DNA from 4 places in the Nonomuraea sp. NPDC049625 genome. Region 4 is predicted to be linked to each of the others. Evidence: riboswitches for the same ligand, from Rfam matches in the RefSeq annotation. Region 4 holds a riboswitch; each other region holds the start of a gene.
What was found. Region 4 has a riboswitch for cyclic di-AMP ahead of AB0J87_RS54270 (hypothetical protein). Riboswitches for the same ligand answer to the same signal wherever they lie in the genome.
Positions count from the first base shown of each region.

Region 1 (4,840 bases), on a different contig from region 4:
GATCGGCCCACGTTCTCGTTCCATTGCTCCCGTCGGAGATACGCGCGGCTCCAGCACGTCATCCGGTACGTCACCGCGCCCGGCCGGAACCCTGATCAAGGTGGACCAGGTGCTCTCAGCGCCGTTGACTACCGCCGCGGCCCTTTGCCGAGTTACCCCGGGGGGTATATTGGGCGCGGAGGTGGTCCGGGTGGAGATGGACGCGACCGTTCTGAGGGATGCGCTGACGCGGCTGAAGCGGGCCCACGGCCAGCTCGGCGGGGTGATCGCGATGATCGAGAACGCCGAGGACTGCGAGAAGGTGCTGACGCAGCTGGCGGCGGTGTCGAAGGCGTTGGACCGGGCCGGATTCAAGATTATCTCGACCGGGTTGCAGCAGTGCCAGGTGGCGCGCGAGCAGGGCGAGGAGCCACCGATCAGCGTTGAGCGGCTGGAGAAGCTGTTCCTCGCTCTTTCGTGACCGTGTGATCGGGTGAGCCGGGGCACCCATATGTTCTCTTGATACCCCCGGGGGTATTTGACGATCGAAAGGAGACAAGGAGATGACGATCCAGGTCGAGGTGATCGAGACCTCTTCCCTGGGGGACCGCAGTTATCTGGTCCATGACGGGCGCGTCGCGGTGGTGGTCGATCCGCAGCGCGACATCGACCGCGTCCTCGCCCTGGCCGGTCGCCTGGGGGTGCGGATCATCCACGTGGTGGAGACCCATCTGCACAACGACTACGTCTCCGGCGGTCTGGCGCTGGCACGGGTGAGCGGGGCGGCGTACCTGGTGGGCGGGGCCGAGGAAGTCGGCTTCGACCGCGTGCCGGTGTACGACGGAGATCGGATCGCCGTCTCCGAGCGGATGTGGCTGGAGGCGGTGACCACGCCGGGACACACCTTCCACCACCTGTCCTACGTGCTGGCCGGTCCGGGTGGGCCGGAGGGGGTGTTCACCGGAGGATCGCTGTTGTTCGGCGGCACCGGGCGTACCGACCTGCTGGGCGCCGAGCATGCCCGCACCCTGGCCCGCCACCAGCACGCCTCCGCGCGGCGGCTGTCCGGCCTGCTGCCCGACGGCGCGCGGCTCTGGCCGACGCACGGGTTCGGCAGCTTCTGCGCGGTCACGCAGTCCGGCGCGTCCGCCTCGACCATCGGCCGGGAGAAGGACGTCAACCCGGTGCTGCGGATGGAGGCCGACGACTTCGTCACCCACATCCTGGAAGGCCTGGACGCCTACCCCGCCTATTACGCCCACATGGGCGCGCGCAACGCCGCCGGAGCGGAGCCGATCGACCTGACCCCGGCGCGGCCGGCCGACAGCGCTGAGCTGCTGGCTCGCCTGCGGGCTGGCGAATGGGTGGTGGATCTGCGCTCACGCAAGGCGTTCGCGGACCGGCACCTGGCCGGCACGCTCAGCTTCGGCCTGGACGGGCCGATGGCGACCTGGCTGGGCTGGCTGGCCCCGTGGGGCACGCCCCTCACGCTGCTCGGCGAGTCGGCCGAACAGGTCGCCGCCGCCCAGCGCGAGCTGGCCCGCATCGGCATAGACCGCCCGGCCGCCGCCTCGACCGGCACCGTCGAACAGTGGGCCGGACACGACCCGGGCCTGATCGCCGAGCTGGCCACCGCGACCTTCGCCGACCTGGCCACCGCCCGCGCGGGAGAACGGGCCACCGCCCGTGCGGGAGAACGGGCCACCGCCCGTGCGGGCGAAGAGACCGCCGCTCGTACGGGTGAACAGACCCCCGCTCGTGCGGGCGAACCGGCCGGTGGCCCGACCGTCCTGGACGTGCGGATGGGCAACGAATGGCGGGCCGGTCACGTGGCCGGCGCCGTGCACATCCCACTGCCCGAACTGCCGGAGCGCCTGGCCGAGGTGCCGGAGGGAACGGTGTGGGTGCACTGCGGCACCGGCTACCGGGCCGCGGCGGCCGCGAGCCTGCTGGCCCGCGGCGGCCGCCAGGTGGTCCACATCGACGACGCCTACTCCCGGGCCGCCGACGCCGGCCTGCCCATCACCACCCCCGACGAGGCCCCCTCTTGACCACCCTCGGCCCCGGCGACACCAGGACGCCTGCCGCGATCCGGCGACGCACCGGGATCCGGTGACCCGCCAGGATCCCGTGACCCGCCGGGGCCGATCGACGTGCGGACCCCCGGAGAGTTGGAGCCCGCCCACCTGCCCGGCTCCCGCGTGCCCGACGGCGCCGCGGACGTCAAACGATGGCTGGAGTCACGATTACCCATAGAACGGCGTTTGGTCACAATGGCAACGCATGAATGGCCTGCCCCACCCGTGCCGAGATCATAAAAAGGCCCGGAAGCGACTCCCCCGATTCTTTGCCAAGCACCAGAATCCCTACAGGCACGGCATTTCAGCGCCGCCCGGTCGCCGACACCCGCGAATCGGATTTGCACTACTTGCACCATCTATGGATATATGTCTATCTTTTGCCTAGTTGCGGCACGGATGTGGCGCTCTTTCGCCGCATCGTTGCCGCTTCGTTGACCGGACCGCGCGCTGCCCGAAGAAGCCCTTCGGGGACAGCGTCCGGCCGCCGAATCCGCGCCTCGCGGAACCGGGGACCCACGTTCTTGGGGTGAATCGGACGCCAGCCCAGGCTGCGCCAGGTAGGGCACTTCCAGGCCCGAACCCGTCAGCTAACCCGGTAGGCGGTATGGAAGCAAGGAGTCAATGCCTCATGTCCAAGCCCCGGCTTGCCACAATCGCCTACATCCTCAAGAATCACCGCGATCTCCTCACCAAATACCTCAGCTTCGCCGTCGCCGTCGCGATCCTCGCCGCAACCGCCGCCATCACCACCTTCGCATTCGCATCGCCCACCGAGCAGAGCCCGGTGCAGGCGACTCGTCATGGAGCCGGAGCCCTCATCTACGGCCTGGACATCTCCAATTACGAGCCCCTGTACGACTGGAATGCCAGCCCGGCCAAGTTCGGCATCATCAAAGCCACAGAAGGCACGTCCTTCCGCGACGCCTCATTCGCCAGGCACTGGCGCGAGCTGGGCAAGAAGGGCATCGTGCGCGGGGCGTACCACTATGGCCATCCCCGCAACAATCCCATCGCGGAGGCCGAGCACTTCCTGTCCGTGGTGAACTCGCAGCCCGCCAAGGCCGGCGACCTGCTGGTCCTTGACCTGGAGACCGCGAACGGCAGATCCGTCGCCGAGGTCAACGCCTGGGCCAAGACGTGGCTGTCGTACGTGAAGGACAAGACGGGGATCACCCCGATGTTCTACAGCGGCTGGAACTTCGCCAACAAGTACGGCAAGGGCCTGTCCGAGTACCCGCTGTGGGTCGCCCACTACAGCAAGGCCAAGGGGGCCATCACCCCGCCTGCCGACTGGAAGTCCTGGGCCATCCACCAGTACTCCGAGGTCCCTGTCGACCAGAACGTCTCCGCGCTGACCGCCGACCAGTTGCGCGGCCTGGGCCGTCCCACGGCCTGAGCCCACACGGCGGGTCCGCACCGCGATCGGGTGGACGCCGCCCCGCGTGCTCCTCTCGGCCCGGAGGAGCTCGCGGTGGACGCCGGTCACGGATGGCACCGGTGAAGGCCGCCTCGGACAACGGCTCAGCGGACCCCGGCAGTCTTGCCCAATGCAAATCTTGCACAATGCCATGAACACTCCCGCACCCTCCCGCGTATCCCTCAGTGACCGGCGCCACTCACGAAGGCCGCGTCCAAGGGACCGGAAGGGGATGACGGCGTATGCGACTCCTCGACAGCCGTCGCGCTCTCATCAGTTGCGGCATTGCCGCCCTCTGCACTCTGACTGCCTGCGCCGGCTACACGCCGACGCCCGTCTCTGACACCGCCGGCCTGAGCACCGAGCCGACCGCCGGCCTCAGCACCGAGCCGACCGCCGTCGAGACCGGACCGACCGACGCGCCCACCGTCCAACCCGTGGAGGACGAGCCGGAGGCCCGCACCCGGCAGACCAAGTGGGGACCGCTGTCCGAGGCCGACCAGGAGCTCATCAAGAAGGTCCGGCTCGCCAGCCTGTGGGAGATGCCCATGGCCCAGGACGCGATACAGCGCGCCAACAGCGCCCGCGTCCGCCAGGTCAGCAAGGAGATCGCGGCTCAGCACGACATGCTCGACGGGCAGGTTCGCGACGTGGCCGCCAAGCTGAAGGTCAAGCTGCCGGTGAAGCCCACGCCTCAGCAGCAGGACTGGATGACGGATATTTCCGGCAGGTCCGGATCCGCCTATGACAAGACGTACGTCAAATGGCTGCGCCTGGCGCACGGACAGATCTTCACCCTGATCGGCACGGTACGCGGCACCACGCAGAACACCCTGGTCCGGCGCTTCTCCGAACAGGCCAACGCCGCGGTGCTCAACCACCAGCGCCTCCTGGAGAGCACCGGCCTGACCACACCCGAGAGCTTCCCCACCCCGTCCATCTGACGACCGGGGACGGAGCCCGCACGGCTTCCGGCCGCCGCGAAGTGCCGGCATTGGTCGGCGGCTCAGCGCCGCGTGAGCGATTCAGACAGCGGACCAGCCCAGCGGGTTCGGCACGTTCAGGGGTGGCTCGCCGCCCGCCTCGTTGAAGGCGTTCATGGCCGAGATGAGCGCCCGGCGCTGCCTGGCCGACATCCGCGCCACGATCGCGCCGATCTCCTCCCTGCGGCGCGCGGTCACCTCGTCCACGATGCGGCGTCCCTCGTCCGTCAGCCGCATCAGGCTCTCGCGCCGGTTGTGCGGATTGACCTCCCGTACGATCAACCCGGCGGCCACCAGCCGATCGGCCATCCGCATCGCCGTGGAGGAGTTGACGCCCAGCAGCTCCGCCATCGTGACCAGCTTGGTCTCACCATGGCCGG
Region 1 is NZ_JBFAOQ010000012.1:110,236-115,075, reverse strand. Features, by position in the region: gene AB0J87_RS41110 (metal-sensitive transcriptional regulator) at 191-460, shown strand; gene AB0J87_RS41105 (MBL fold metallo-hydrolase) at 543-2,030, shown strand; cyclic di-AMP (ydaO/yuaA leader) riboswitch at 2,533-2,677, shown strand; gene AB0J87_RS41100 (GH25 family lysozyme) at 2,689-3,456, shown strand; gene AB0J87_RS41095 (DUF4142 domain-containing protein) at 3,720-4,421, shown strand; gene AB0J87_RS41090 (MarR family transcriptional regulator) at 4,503-4,840, opposite strand, start outside.
Region 1: linked by a shared signal. The riboswitch ahead of AB0J87_RS41100 (GH25 family lysozyme) and the one ahead of AB0J87_RS54270 (hypothetical protein) in region 4 are both predicted to bind cyclic di-AMP.

Region 2 (4,840 bases), on a different contig from region 4:
AGCCCACGTTCGTGATGGACTACCCGCTGGAGACCTCGCCCCTGACCCGCCAGCACCGGGAAAACCCGCTGCTGACCGAGAAGTGGGACCTGATCGGCTTCGGCACGGAGCTGGGCACGGCCTACTCCGAGCTGATCGACCCGATCGAGCAGCGCCGCCGCCTGGTGGAGCAGTCCCTCCTGGCCGCCGGGGGCGACCTCGAGGCGATGCAGCTGGACGAGGACTTCCTGCAGGCCCTCGAGTACGCGATGCCGCCCACGGGGGGCATGGGCGCGGGGATCGACCGGATGATCATGGCCTTCACCGGCAAGAACATCCGCGAGACCATCCTGTTCCCGCTGGTCAAGCCCACCCACTGACCCGCGTCCCGCCGCCGTCGTAGAGCGCCCGCCCGGGGCGCTCTACCCTCTCCTGGTAAGCAGCGATCGGGAAGGGGCGCGCGGATGGCCACGAAGACGGCGGCGGAGCAGCGGGACGAGGCCAGACAGGTCTTCGACGCGTACTTCGCCGAATGCCCCTCCAGGAAGCTGCTCGACACCCTCAGCGACAAATGGGTCACCCTCCTGCTGACCGCGCTGGCGCAGGGCCCGCGCCGCTACAGCGACCTGTCCAGGCGCATCGCGGGCGTCAGCCAGAAGATGCTCACGCAGACCCTGCGCGGCTTGGAGCGTGACGGCCTGGTCTCGCGCACGCTCACCCCTTCTGTGCCGGTACGGGTGGACTACGCGCTCACCCCGCTGGGCGAGAGCCTGATGCCGTTGGTGGCCGCGATCAAGAGCTGGGCCGAGGCGCACATGGAGGACGTCGAGGCCGCCAGGGACCGCTACGACGCCGCCGGCACCTGAGCGATCATCGCCGTCGCGAATCCGGCTTCCGGGCCGCCCGGTTTCCGATCCGAAGCCGCTTGTAAGCATCGCGTCAAGGCCGCGGAGGCGCGGGTCAGGGAGCGTCCGTGGTGCCCCGGCCACCCCTGTGATCCCGCCGGGCACGCGCACCCGGAAACGAGGCCGCCCGGCCCGGCGGTCAGAGCAGAACGCCCGCCACCCGGCGGGCCGCCGACCTGAACCCGCGGCGGCAATTGCCATGGCGGATTGATCCAATTGCCTTAATCAACTGCCTGACCTGGGTTGTCGGATCATGTGGGAGCGCAGCACAAAGCGAGCGATTGGTGGCTTCCCGTGCGCCGGAAAGATCGCGTCACGGACGCGTGTCCCGCGATAACGCGGGTATCGATCATGCGGAATATCCATGGCGAACTGATCGAAAACCGGAACGCTGGTCAGGGCCATTCCGGAAGCCCCAATGTGATCACTCTACGTTCTGACATATCGCGAGTGCGTCATATATAGCGGATCATGTCAATAGCGCTCGTCAAGTGCGGCGATTGTCATGCTTGACGACCTTTCCACGATGCGTTTACCGTCTGCGAGGAGCGGCTTTGGCCCGTCTGTGAGGTCCAAGTTCTGCTGTTGGGGGGAGGGCTCCCGATGGATGTGCTCACTGAAGGCGTTGAGCTCAGCCATGCTGATTTGGCGCTGCTGGCGGAGTTGGCCAAGGGAGTCACGGTCGATCGGGTTGGGCGGCGGCTGGATATCAGCGGGCGCACGGTACGACGAAGATTGCGCGGCATCTGCGACCGCATAGGCGTGGCCACGGCGATCGAGGCCGTGGCCTGGGCAGCCCGCCGCCAGCTGATCTAGCCGCGGCGGACCGCCGGGGTGCGGGCTCAGTCGGCGATGCGCACCGCGCCGGCGAACGGCCGCCTCGCGATCGACGCGATCCGTACGACGTCACCGGTCTGCGGGGCGTGCACCATCATGCCGCCGCCGATGTAGATGCCCACGTGGTGCAGGTCGCTGTAGAAGAACACCAGGTCGCCCGGCCGGAGTTCCTCGCGCGAGACGTGCCGGCCGGCCGTCCACTGGTCGCCGGTGTAGTGCGGCAGCGAGATGCCCACCCGCTGGAACGCCGCCATGACGAGCCCGGAGCAGTCGTACGAGCCGGGGCCCTCGGCGCCCCAGACGTACGGCTTGAGCTGCTGCGTGAGCGCCCACCGCGCGGCCTCAGCGGCCTTCCCCGAGCCCGGGATCGGCAGGTTGACGCGCACGGCCCGCGTGCCGGGGCGCCCGGCCTCGCCCAGGGCCCGCCTGAACAGGCTGCTCTCGACCTTCGTCACCAGCTTGGTGATCTTGCTGCGCTTGGCCTCGAGGTCCGTGACGAGCTTCTGGACCTCGTCGATGCGGGCCGTGGCGCTCTCCTTGGCGCGGGTGGCCGTGTCCATCGCCTTGGTGAGCTGGTTGATCTCCTCGCCCTGCTCGGTCTGCAGCGCGTACGAGGTCGCGGCGCGGTTGAGGAAGCCCTCGGGGTCGTCGGAGGTGGCGAAGGCGAGGGTCTTCAGACCGCCCGTGATGTAGGCGTTCTGGGCCAGCGCGACGGCTTTCGAGCGCTTGGCGGCGAGATCCGTCTCGCTGCTCGTCAGCGTCTTCTCCGCGGCCTCGGCGGCCTTCTTGGCGGTCTTGAGCTTCTCCCGCTGGCCGTTGTACTGCTCGCTCAGCGTCTCGATGTCGGTGTGCAACTTCGTGGCCTGGTCGGCGAGCTCTTTCAGCGAGGGCTCGGGATCCGCGGACGCCGAACCGACGGGGATGGCGAACAGCAGCGCGGCGACTGTGAGACTCACCACACCTACGCGGCGTGGTCGCCGGGCCCGTTCCGGAGGGCGGGCGTGCTTGCCCGCCGACTTCCCCCCACCGCTGAGCGTGGGCTTCACCAACCAGCTCCTCTCGTCGACGCCTACCGGGTTAGCTGACGGGTTCGGGCCGGAGCAGCCCTACCGAAAGACTCGGATTCACCCCGTGGTGGCGTCGGAGGTCGCCACCGGCGGTTCCCCGGCTTCTCTTGCGAGAATTGGGCGTGCCTCCCGCGCGACACGCGGGAAACATTGTCGCTGGACACTAATGCACTCCGGGTTCGTGCTCAACCAGAACTGCCAAGTCTGTAGAGGTTTCACAACCGAAGGGTCACAAGGTGATCTCGTGGGCACCCGTGCAGAAGAGGCCCTACGCCCTATTTGTCCGCGCCTTCGGCGGGTGCGAGCTGGCCGCGCGGTCCCGTGCCGATCTGACCACAAGATGTAACAAGATGGGCCGAGACATGGGAGTTAGGGCTGAGCCGTAATGAGATCTGTACCCTGGAGAACCATGGAGCAGGTGGCCGAGCTGACAGTGCCCGAGACCGCGGTGGTGGTCCGGCGTGCCCGCACGCCCGACGTGCGCATGGTCAGACGCCTGGTGGACACCTACGCGGGGGCGGGGCCGAGGCTCCTGGAGAAGGCCACGGTGACGCTGTACGAGGACGTACAGGAGTTCTGGGTGGCCGAGCGAGGCGGGCAGGTCGTCGGCTGCGGCGCGCTCCACGTGCTCTGGGAGGACCTCGCCGAGGTCCGCACGGTGGCGGTGGATCCCGAGTGCCGGGGGATGGGCGTCGGCCACCGGATCGTCTCCGCGCTGATCCAGCAGGCTAAGGATTTGGGTCTGCGACGTGTATTCTGTCTTACTTTTGAGGTCGACTTCTTCGCGCGACTCGGGTTCCGCCCGATTCAGGGCACGCCGGTCTCACCTGAGGTCTACGCCGAACTGCTGGCCTCGTACGACGAGGGTGTTGCCGAGTTTTTGGATCTTGAACACGTCAAGCCGAACACGCTGGGAAACACCCGCATGCTGCTCCACCTGACATCGGGTGACGTGGACCTTGACCAGATGGAAAGGTGATTGTTGATACCTATGTCGATACGTTGGGCAGCACAGGCATGTGTCCTGACACGTGCCACATGCGCACTCGAAGCGAGGTGACACGGTGAGCACCGGACAGCCGCCGTATCCACAGGACGAATCCGGAGACAACTCTGCGCCTCCCTATTACGGGCAGCAGAACCAGGGCCGCCACCCCGGCGAGCCCGACCCGGACGCGACTGTGATCGGCTACCGGGCGGACGACGCCTATGGGCAGCAGCCCCCGTACGGTCAGCAGGGCTATGGCCAGCAACAGCAGTACGGACAGCAACAGCAGTACGGTCAGCAACCCCAGTACGGACAGCAGCAGTACGGCCAGCAACCCCAGTACGGCCAGCAGCAGCAGTCCCAGCCTGACTACGGCCAGCAGGCCCAGTCCCAGCAGGGCTACGGGCAGCAGGGCTATGGCCAGCAGCAGCAGTCCCAGGCGGACTACGGCCAGCAGCAGTACGGCCAGCAGGGCTACGGCCAGCAGCCGCAGTCGGGTCAGCAGGGCTACGGCCAGCAGTACGGCCAGCAGCAGCAGTCCCAGCCCGGCTACGGCCAGCAGGCCCAGTCCCAGCCGGGCTACGGCCAGCAGCCGCAGTCGGGCCAGCAGAGCTACGGCCAGCAGTACGGCCAGCAACCCCAGTCGCAGCCGGACTACGGCCAGCAGCAGTACGGCCAGCAGCCGCAGTCCCAGCCGGACTACGGCCAGCAGCAGTACGGGCAGCAGCCCCAGTCGCAGCCCGATTACGGCCAGCAGCAGTACGGCCAGCAGGGCTACGGCCAGCAGCAGCAGTCCCAGCCCGGCTACGCACAGCAGGGCTACGGCGACCAGCAGTACGGCCAGCAGCAGTACGGGCAGCAGGGTTACGGGCAGGCGCAGCAGTACGGCCAGCCCGGCTACGGCCAGGCCTACGGCCAGCCCGGGCCCGTGGGCGTGCAGCCGCCCGGCGCGCCGGCACCGCTGGCGGAGTGGTGGCAGCGCCTGGTGGCGAGGCTCATCGACGGAGTCATCCTCTTCATCGTGAACCTCGTCATCAGCGCCATCCTGACGGCGATCCTCGTGG
Region 2 is NZ_JBFAOQ010000015.1:60,279-65,118, forward strand. Features, by position in the region: gene lysX (bifunctional lysylphosphatidylglycerol synthetase/lysine--tRNA ligase LysX) at 1-359, shown strand, start outside; gene AB0J87_RS46365 (helix-turn-helix domain-containing protein) at 444-845, shown strand; gene AB0J87_RS46370 (LuxR C-terminal-related transcriptional regulator) at 1,488-1,700, shown strand; gene AB0J87_RS46375 (C40 family peptidase) at 1,727-2,677, opposite strand; cyclic di-AMP (ydaO/yuaA leader) riboswitch at 2,773-2,921, opposite strand; gene AB0J87_RS46380 (amino-acid N-acetyltransferase) at 3,198-3,767, shown strand; gene AB0J87_RS46385 (RDD family protein) at 3,853-4,840, shown strand, end outside.
Region 2: linked by a shared signal. The riboswitch ahead of AB0J87_RS46375 (C40 family peptidase) and the one ahead of AB0J87_RS54270 (hypothetical protein) in region 4 are both predicted to bind cyclic di-AMP.

Region 3 (4,840 bases), on a different contig from region 4:
TCCTTCGGCGCGGCGCGCACGGCGGGTGCGGTGGAGCCGACGAAGACCGCGGGCAGGCCGACGCCGAACACGACGCTCGCGGGCAGGACCGCCGTCCAGAACCCGGCCTGCGGCGTCAGCAGCAGCGCGAAGGCGGCCAGGCCGGTCGCCAGCAAGCCCATCCCCGCGGCCAGGACGACCCGCGGGCCGTACCGGCCGAGCGCCCAGGGCAGCAGCGTGCGGGCGGTGACCAGATTGGTCACCGCGATGGGCAGCACGGCGAACCCGGCCGCGATCGCGCTGTAGCCCAGCACGTCCTGCAGGAACAGCGACATCAGCACGAACGCGGGCACATGCGCCGCCCCGACCAGGACGCTGGCCACCGCGCTGGCCCGCACGTCGCGCAGGCGCAGCAGTACGGGCGGGACCAGCGGCGCGGGACTGCGTCGCTGGTTGAGCACGAACAGCATGGCCAGCAGGACAGTCGCGGCGGCCGCGGCGAGGGTGAGGGCGTCCCATCCACGGGTCGCCAGCTCGGAGACGAGGTAGACGAGAGCGAGGAGCGCCCCGGTCCCGCTGAGCGCTCCCGCCAGGTCGAGCCGACCGCCGCCGGTTCGCGCATCCCTCGTATCAGGCGGCAGGTAGCGGTTGCCCAGCGCGAGAGCCGCCAGGCCGACCGGCAGGTTGATCAGGAAGATCGCCCCCCATCCCGCGAGCTGGGTGAGGATGCCGCCGAGCGCCACCCCGGAGGCGGCGCCGGCCGCTCCCATGGCGCTCCACACCCCGAACGCGCGCCGGTACGCGGCCGGCGCGGTGAAGATGGCCGCCAGCAGCGCCAGCTGTGCCGGTATCACCACCGCGGCGCCGACGCCTTGCAGGGCTCGGGCGGCGATCAGCACGGCGGCGTTCGGCGCCACCCCGGCCAGCAGGGACGCCACGGTGAAGACGGCCAGCCCGGCCTGGAAGACACGGCGCCGCCCGGCCAGGTCGGCCAGGCGTCCGGCGAGCAGTTGCAGCCCGCCGAAGGTGAGCTGGTAGGCGTTCACCACCCAGGCCAGCCCGACTTCGCCCAGCGTCAGCGCCGCGCCCATCGCGGGGAGCGCGACATTGACGATCGACACGTCCAGGAACACCACCAGCTCGACCGAGGTCAGCAGTAACAGCGCGGGGAGCTGACCTCGCGCCCATGTTTTCGTAGTCACGCTACAAATATAGTTTTCGTAGTCGCGCTACAGTCAAGTCATGGCGGAAACGAAGACCGGCAAGATCGACGGACGCACCGCGCGGGCACGGCTCACCAGGTCACGCATCATCGAGGCGGCAACCGGGCTGTTCACCACGGCCGGATACGCGACGACCAGCGTGGAGGCGATCGCGGAGAAGGCCGGGGTCGGCGTGCAGACCGTCTACTACGCCTTCGGCACCAAACGGGCCATCCTGACCGAGGCCCTGGACCGGGCCGTGGCCGGCGACGACGAGCCCGTACCCACCCTGGAACGCCCCTGGCTCCGCCAGGCCCTGGCCACCCCCGACCCGGTCGACCAGCTACGGCTGCAGGTCGCCGGCGCCGCCGCCATCTACGCCCGCGCCGCCGCCCTGCTGGACGTCGTGCGCAGCGCCGCGGCCACCGACCCCGACCTGGCCCAGGTGTGGCGCACCAACCTCGAACAGCGCCACACCGTACAGCTGACCCTGGCCGAGGCCCTGGCGGGCAAGACGACCCTGCGCCATAGCGTCGACGAAGCCGCCGACATCGCCCTGGCCGTGCTCAGCCCCGAGACCTACCACCTGCTCGTCACCGGCCGAGCATGGACGCCGCAGCGCTGGGAGCATTGGGCCTGCGACGCCCTGACCTGCCAACTCCTCGACACGAGCGGCAGCTCGCCGTCTCACAAGTAGCTGAGGGCCTCACGTACGGTGATGCGCGAGGCGCGACCGGCGGCGGCCTCGGTGGCCAGCACCGCACCCAGGACGGACAGCGCCACCCAGATGCCGGCGGCCGGCAGCGAGATAGTGAACGGCAGTGGTGCCTTGGTGAACAGGTTGCCGAGCCCGACGCCGAGGACGGCGGTGAGCCCGAGCGCCGGCAGGATCGCCACCACGCACCCCGCCAGGGCGAGGAGCACTCCCTCCGTGACGACGACCCGGCGCACGGCCTTGGGGCGCGCGCCGATCGCGTGCATCACCCCGAACTCGCGGGTGCGATCGAGGACGTTCGCGCTCATGGTCGAGGCCAGCCCGATGGCACCGACCACGCCCAGCGGCAGCGCCACCCCGAGCAGGACCAGCAGCACCGGCCCCATGTGCCCGGCGGAGGCGGCATTGGTGCGGCTGACCGAAGCAGCGGTGCCCACGTCGATCCCCGCGCCGGTCAGCGCACGTTCGACGGCGGCGGCGACCTCCTCGCGGGTCCGCTCGTCGTGAGCGGTGGTGATGACGCGGAGCTGGTTGACGAGAGGGGGCTGCGCGCTCGCGGCGGCGTAGCCCTCGGCCGTGGTGTACGCGCCGCCACCGACGCCTTCCCTCTCCTCGACGATCCCGGCGAGACGCCAGGTGCTGGGCTTGCCGTCGATGAACAGCCGCACGGTGTCGCCGGCGCCGAGCCCGGGGACGGTGTTGTCGCGCACGATCTGGCTGAGCACGACCGCGCCGGTCTCGCCGGGGCGAAGCCAGCGCCCCTGACCGCCGCCCGCCCCGGACCTCGCCGACCAGGCCAGGCTCGACGCGCTGACCCCACGTGAGCGCGAGACCCTCGAACTCGTCGCCCGCGGCCTGTCCAACCGGGAGATCGCCGCCGCGCTCGTCGTCGAGGAGTCCACGATCAGGACCCACGTGAAGCGGATCCTGATGAAGCTGGGCCTCCGCGACCGCATCCAGGCCGTGATCTTCGCCTACGAGACCGGCATCAACCGCCCCGGCAACGCCGCCGGGACAGCACGGGAGAGTTCCGGGCCCGCTTGAGCCAGCCGGGCAGAAGCGAACGGGGACGCGTCGCAAACCTTTACCTGGCTCCGAACCTGCTACCGGCAAGGCGTTTCGGGCCCGATACACCGAAGATCGGATTTGTCCCGCTTGCACCATCCATGGGGAGATATATACCTTTACGTACCTGTGATAAGCGCAGTGACCAACCTTTCCGTCGCTGCGTTGCCGTTTCGTTGACCAGACCGTACGCCGCCCCCAGCGTCGCGTACGGCCGCCGAATCCGCCCCCTCGCGGAACCGGGGACCCATTCTCTTCGGGGTGAATCGGACGCCAGCCCAGGCTGCGCCCGTAGGGCACTTCCACGCCCGAACCCGTCAGCTAACCCGGTAGGCGGCATGGAAGCAAGGAGTCAATACCCTCATGCTCAAGCCCCGGCTTGCCGCACTCGCCCATTCCCTCAAGAGCCACCGCGCTCTTCCCGCCAAGCACCTGAGCCTCGCCATCACCGGCGCGATCCTGGCCGGGACCGCCGCCCTCACGGGCGCGACCGGCACCGCGCTCGCTTCGACCACCGACCACGACACGCGGCACGAAGCCCAGCAGGGGACCAGGGCATTCACCTACGGCGTGGACGTCTCCAGGTACGAGTCCCAGTACGACTGGGCTGCCAGCCCGGCCCAGTTCGGCATCATCAAGGCCACCGAGGGCACGTCCTTCCGCGACTCCTCGTTCGCCCGCCACTGGCGCGAAATGGGCAAGAAGGGAATCGTGCGGGGTGCGTACCACTTCGGCCACCCCAGCAACAACCCCATCGCCGAGGCGGAGTACTTCCTCGCCATGGTGAACTCGCAGCCGGCCAAGGCCGGCGACCTGCTGGTCCTGGACCTGGAGACCACCGACGGCAAGTCCGTGGCCGAGGTCAACGCCTGGGCCAAGACCTGGCTGTCGCACGTGAAGGCCAAGACCGGAATCACCCCGATGATCTACAGCGGCTGGAACTTCGCCAACACCTACGGCAAGGGCCTGGCCCAGTACCCCCTGTGGGTCGCCCACTACAGCAAGGCCAAGGGCGCCATCACCCCGCCCGCCGACTGGAAGTCCTGGGCCATCCACCAGTACACCGAATCCCCCATCGACCAGAACGTCTCCGCGCTGACCCCCGCCCAACTGCGCGGCCTGGGCCGTCCTGCCGCCTGAGCTGCGGCGCTACCGGGTCTCGCTGATCTCCCTGGTTTCGTTGTCAGGCGGGCCGCGCCGGTACCTCGGGTGACGAGAGCGTGGCGAGTACCGGCCAGGCCTGTTCGGCCTGCAGCGGATCCACGGGCAGCACGTGTCGGGCCCACCAGTTCGCCGCCTGCGGCAGCGGCGAGGGCTCGATCAGGCCGGGGGCGTAGTCGTCGAAGGGTGGATCGTAGATGTATCCGGTGATCACGCCTTGTCCCCGCAACGCTTCGATGGCACGCTCGCGGTTCTCGACCAGCAGAGGCACCCGGAACAGCGGCTGGTCGATGTGATCCCGTACGGCAGGGGCGGCCATGGGGAGAGCGGCAAGGCTCGCCACTCCTGCCAGGCGACGTTCCCTCTGGCGGTCCATCACCTGCATCCTGCGGAGCGCGTAACTCTCGGTCAGGCTGCCGGGCCTCGCGCGGTAGTGGTGGTTGTCGGCGCGGATCCAGGGATCCAGCGCGCCGACGCCCGCCGCCGATGAGGCCAGACCGCCCAGTCTCGGGGCGAGCGCGGTACGGCGTAGCTCGATGCGGTGGCCCTGTCGGCTTTCCAGCAGCCCAAGGGCGTGGGACATGTGCCACGCGGGCAGGGACAGCAGGGTCCCGGCCAGCGTGTTGCGGGCGATCGTCTTCAGCAGGGCGGCGAGTTCCACCGTGCGGTACCGGGGAGTGCTCCAGCGCTCTCGCATTTCCAGCAGAGCCGGCCGCTG
Region 3 is NZ_JBFAOQ010000034.1:27,779-32,618, forward strand. Features, by position in the region: gene AB0J87_RS61645 (MFS transporter) at 1-1,181, opposite strand, end outside; gene AB0J87_RS61650 (TetR/AcrR family transcriptional regulator) at 1,222-1,878, shown strand; gene AB0J87_RS61655 (ABC transporter permease) at 1,869-2,282, opposite strand; partial or broken gene AB0J87_RS61660 (helix-turn-helix transcriptional regulator) at 2,698-2,940, shown strand; cyclic di-AMP (ydaO/yuaA leader) riboswitch at 3,167-3,312, shown strand; gene AB0J87_RS61665 (GH25 family lysozyme) at 3,325-4,101, shown strand; gene AB0J87_RS61670 (DegT/DnrJ/EryC1/StrS family aminotransferase) at 4,145-4,840, opposite strand, start outside.
Region 3: linked by a shared signal. The riboswitch ahead of AB0J87_RS61665 (GH25 family lysozyme) and the one ahead of AB0J87_RS54270 (hypothetical protein) in region 4 are both predicted to bind cyclic di-AMP.

Region 4 (4,840 bases):
CTCCTCCATTGACTTTTTATTCGGACGTCTGTCTATTTAGACTATGACCGTCGCCACCGTCGGCGTCCACATCGTCGACATTCTCGCCAGGCCCATCGATCACATCCCCGAGGGCCAGGACACCGTACTGGTGGAGCAGATCCGCCTCACCGCCGCCGGCGCCGCCGCCGGGACCGCCGTCGACCTGGTCAAGCTGGGCAACCCCGTGATCACCATGGGAGCCGCCGGCGACGACGAGCTGGGTGACTTCCTGGTGGCGGTGCTCGCCAAGCGCGGCGTCGACGTCTCGCGCCTCGTGCGCAGGGCGGGCGAGCAGACGGCCGCGTCGATCCTGCCCATCAGGCCCGACGGCGGACGGCCCAGCTTCCACGTGCCGGGGGCCAATCTCAGCGTGACGTACGCGGACCTCGACCCCGACGTGCTGCGCGGCGTGCGGGCGATCCACCTGGGCGGGATGGACGTCACCTTCGGCCTCGGCGACCCGGCGTTCTTCGCCCTCCTGGACGAGGTACGCGCGTCCGGCACCGTCATCACCATGGACCTCCTTTCGGAGATGCCCGACTTATTGGGAATGGCCCGCGCTTTCCTGCCGCACGTGGACTACGTGCTGCCGAACGAGTCGCAGGCCCTCCTCATGACCGGCGCCTCCGACGTCGGCGAGGCCGCCCGGGCCCTGCTGGCCGACGGGCCGCGCGGCGTGCTCGTCACGCTGGGGGCCGCGGGCAGCCTGGTGGTCACTGCGGAAGGCGCGGAGACGGTGCCCGCACTCAAGGTGGACGTCTCGGACACGACCGGCTGCGGGGACGCGTACTGCGCGGGGTTCCTGACGGGACTCCTGCACGGGCAGGACGTGCTGACCGCGGCCCGCTGGGGCACGGCCGCCGCCGCCCGCGTCGCCACCGGGCTCGGCTCGGACGCCGGCCTCATCGATCTCGACTCGACTCTAAGGACTCTCGGATGACCGACGCAGAACTCCGTCAGCGCGCACTGAAGGTCGTCCCCGGCGGCATGTACGGCCACCTCAACGCCGCCCTCTTCGCCCCCGGCTTCCCGCAGTTCTTCGAACGCGGCGAGGGCTGCCGCCAGTGGGACGTGGACGGTCGCGAGTACATCGACTTCATGTGCAGCTGGGGCCCGGTCGTGCTCGGCCACCGCCACCCGCGCGTGGAGGAGGCCGCCGCCCGGCAGGCCGCACTCGGCGACTGCCTCAACGGCCCCGGCCCGGTCATGGTGGAGCTGGCCGAGCTGCTGGTGGACACCGTGCCCAGCGCCGACTGGGCGATGTTCTCCAAGAACGGCACCGACGCCACCACGCAGGCGCTCATGGTCGCCCGCGCCGCCACCGGCCGGACCAAGGTCCTGATGGCGCACGGCGCCTACCACGGGGCGGACCCCTGGTGCACTCCCTCCCTGGCGGGCACGACGCCCAACGAGCGGGCCGACCTCGTGGAGTTCACGTACAACTCACTCGAGTCCTTGGAGGCCGCGGCGGCGACCGTGGAGGGCGACGTGGCGGCGATCATCGTGACGCCGTTCAAGCACGACTCGTTCGAGGACCAGGAGCTGGTGGAGCCCGCCTTCGCGCGGGGCGCCCGCGCCCTGGCCGACCGGCTCGGGGCCGCGCTGGTGATCGACGACGTGCGGGCCGGGTTCCGGGTCGATCTGCGGGGTTCCTGGGAGCCGTACGGGGTGCGGCCCGACCTGACCGCCTGGTCGAAGGCCATGGCGAACGGCTACCCGATCGCCGCCGTCACCGGCACGGACGCGCTGCGCGGACCGGCGCAGACGCTGTACTCGACGGGGTCGTTCTGGTTCTCGGCGGTCGCCATGGCGGCGGCCAAGGCGACCATCGAGACGCTGCGCGACACGGACGGCATCGGCGCCATGGAACGCGCGGGCACGCAGCTCCGCGAAGGGCTTTACGCGCAGGCCAAGTCCCACGGGTTCGTGGTGAACCAGACGGGACCCGTCACGATCCCGTGGCTCAGCTTCGACGGGGACGCCGACCTCTCCGTCGCGATGTGGTGGAGCGACGCCTGCCTGCGGCACGGGGTCTACCTGCACCCGTGGCACAACTGGTTCATGTCGGCCGCGCACACGGAGGCCGACGTGGCCAGGGCGCTGGAGGGCACGGACCAGGCGTTCGCGGAGACCCGTGCCCACTTCGGCTAGGGAGCGGTGAGCTTGCTGATCTCGGCCACGACGGACGGCCAGAGCGGGCGCGGCAGGTCGTGGCCCATGCCCGGGTAGGTCACCAGCCGGGCGCCCGGGACGGCCGCGGCCGTGGCCTGGCCGCCCGCGACCGGGACGAGCTGGTCCGCCTCCCCGTGCAGCACCAGCGTGGGCACCCGCACCCCGGCGAGCCCTGCCGTGCGGTCGCCCGAGGCCATGATGGCGGCGAGCTGCCGGGCCGTCCCGCCGGGGTCGAAGCAGCGGTCGAACGCGAGTCCGGCCAGCAGGGTGATCCGCTCGCGGTCCAGCTCGTATCCGGGCGAGCCGATGACCGACCAGGTCAGCACCGCCTGGGCCTGGACCGCTTCGCGGTCGGCGGGGGGCGCGGCCATGAGGGTGGCGAGCGCGGCCTCGGTGGGCGGGGCCGCCGAGGGGCCGGGGGTGGACATGATCGAGGTCAGGGTCAGCACCCGGTCCGGGTGGCGGATGGCCAGCGCCTGGGCGATCATGCCGCCCATCGACGCTCCGACCACGTGGGCGGCCGGCCAGCCCAGCGCGTCCATGAGTCCCGCCGAGTCGTCGGCCAGGTCGTCCAGCAGATACGGCGAGGGCGCCCCCATCGCGGGAACGCCCTTGTCGTGGAAGTGTGTGGAGAGACCGGCGTCGCGGTTGTCGAACCGTACGACGTGGTGTCCCTGGTCCGCCAGCAGCGCGCAGAGCCCTTCATCCCAGTGGATGAGCTGCGCGCCGAGCCCCATGATGAGGAGCAGGGGGCGCCCCTCGTGCGAGCCGAAGCTCTCGTAGGCGATTTCGATGCCGTTCGCGGCTACGCGGGTGGTCACGAGGACCAGAATGACATTCTGGTCCAGGTCCGTAAAGTTCAGCCCTTGAGAAGATTGCGGACGCGGTCGCTGGCGAGCACCACGCCGCCGCCCACCGCGGCCACGGCGCTGGCGACGACGGCGCCCGTGCTGGCGCTCCACTCTCCGGCCTCGCGCGCCGGCGCCGGCACGGCCGCACCGGCCGCCGGGGGCTCGGCCGGGTTGTTGTCACGCTCGGACCAGGCGCCGGTCGAGAACGGGACCGGGTAGTTCTTCTTGCCGGGACCGTTGCCCCACTTGGTGATGACGTAGTCGACCTTGATGTGGCCCTGGCCGCCGACGCCGTCGACGCCGAGCGTCTCCATGTTGAACGAGCCGCCGGTCAGCTCCGCGAACGTCTTGCCGTCCAGGTCGAGCATGACGCCGTTGTTGGAGGGCACGCCCGGGCCGCGGTCGCCGACGAAGAAGGGCAGCTTCTTGCCGTCGTGAATCACGTATCCCTCGGTCATGAGCGGCCAGCTCGGGCTGGCGGCCAGACCTTTCTGCATGGGCTTGCCACCGGCGGGCAGACCGGTGTCCCCGGCGCGGCCGGAGGAGTCGTCCCAGAAGTACGAAGCGGTGGTCGAGCCCTTGAGCAGGACCTTCTCGTCCGTGTTGGAGTCGGCGTGGGCCGCGGTGCCGGCGATGGTGAGCGCGCCGACGGTGGAGGCGGTGAGCAGAGCGAGGGTACGCAAACCAGAACGTGCAGACATGAAAGTACAGTCCTTCGCGAGGGGGCAGGGGGATTGCGCTCGCTGAAAAAGGGCGTAGCAGGGCAAAGCACCTGACAGGGGGAAAGCTACGCGGAGCGCGAAACGAGCCTGGAGAAGGGACCGCTCAGAGGGCGGCCGTCATCACGCCGTATGGGTGTTCTACGTGATCATTCAAGTTCTGCATATGTCCTCTCCATCTCGCCTACCGGGTTAGCTGACGGGTTCGGGCGGTGGAGTTGCCCTACCGACACAAGGTCGGATTCACCCCAGGGAGGTGGGTCCCCGGCTCCCGAGTGATCGGGATTAGGCGCCAGCCGGCTGGTTCCCTTGTGTGGTCCACGCCACCGGCTGGTAAGTGGGCATCACTCTAACCACGTATTCCGGACAAACACAAACAGTTCGTCATGAATCGGTGTAAAGATCTACCTGCCTCCGGCATAGAGAAAGGGGGCACGGCATGGCCGTACCCCCTTGAAATTCCCGGCCTCAGCCGCCGCTCTTGCGCCTGAACGATCTTTTACTCGCAGCCGGACCGTGCGCCCCGTGGATCTTCGATGGGTCGCCGCCCTTGCCACCCGCGCCCGAGTCCGCGTGCTGGTTACGCTTGCGCTCCAGCGCCTCGCGGAACTTGCGCTTCATCTCGTCCTCGGGAGTCTCGCTGACTTCCGGCTCCGGTGTTTCCGCCATGAGGACCTCCATGGTGTTGGGGACTATCACAGCTTCGCATGGCGCCGCTTATGACGCGAAACTGGCCTCAACCCTGTTCTGCGGCGTGGCGGGCACCTCCAGCCGCCTGGCCGGCATCGCCACCAGCGCGATCAGGGCGAGCAGCGCCCCCGCCACCCCCAGTGACGGGATGACCGCCGCCGCGGCGGAGGCGTGCGCGGCGGCCAGGCCGTGCACGGGCGCCTCCGCCGTGACCGTCGAGGTGTAGAGGGTGCCGCCGACGGCCAGCGCCACGGAGCCGCCGATCTGGCGGAAGAAGGTCAGGTTCGCGGAGGCGACGCCGATGTACTGCGGCTCGACGGACTGCTGGGAGGCCACGGTCAGGCCGGACAGCATCGGGCCCATGCCCAGCCCGATCAGCAGCATCCA
Region 4 is NZ_JBFAOQ010000021.1:53,535-58,374, reverse strand. Features, by position in the region: gene AB0J87_RS54285 (carbohydrate kinase family protein) at 44-961, shown strand; gene AB0J87_RS54280 (aminotransferase class III-fold pyridoxal phosphate-dependent enzyme) at 958-2,172, shown strand; gene AB0J87_RS54275 (alpha/beta fold hydrolase) at 2,169-3,014, opposite strand; partial or broken gene AB0J87_RS54270 (hypothetical protein) at 3,266-3,541, opposite strand; cyclic di-AMP (ydaO/yuaA leader) riboswitch at 3,930-4,065, opposite strand; gene AB0J87_RS54265 (DUF5302 domain-containing protein) at 4,232-4,432, opposite strand; gene AB0J87_RS54260 (MDR family MFS transporter) at 4,481-4,840, opposite strand, start outside.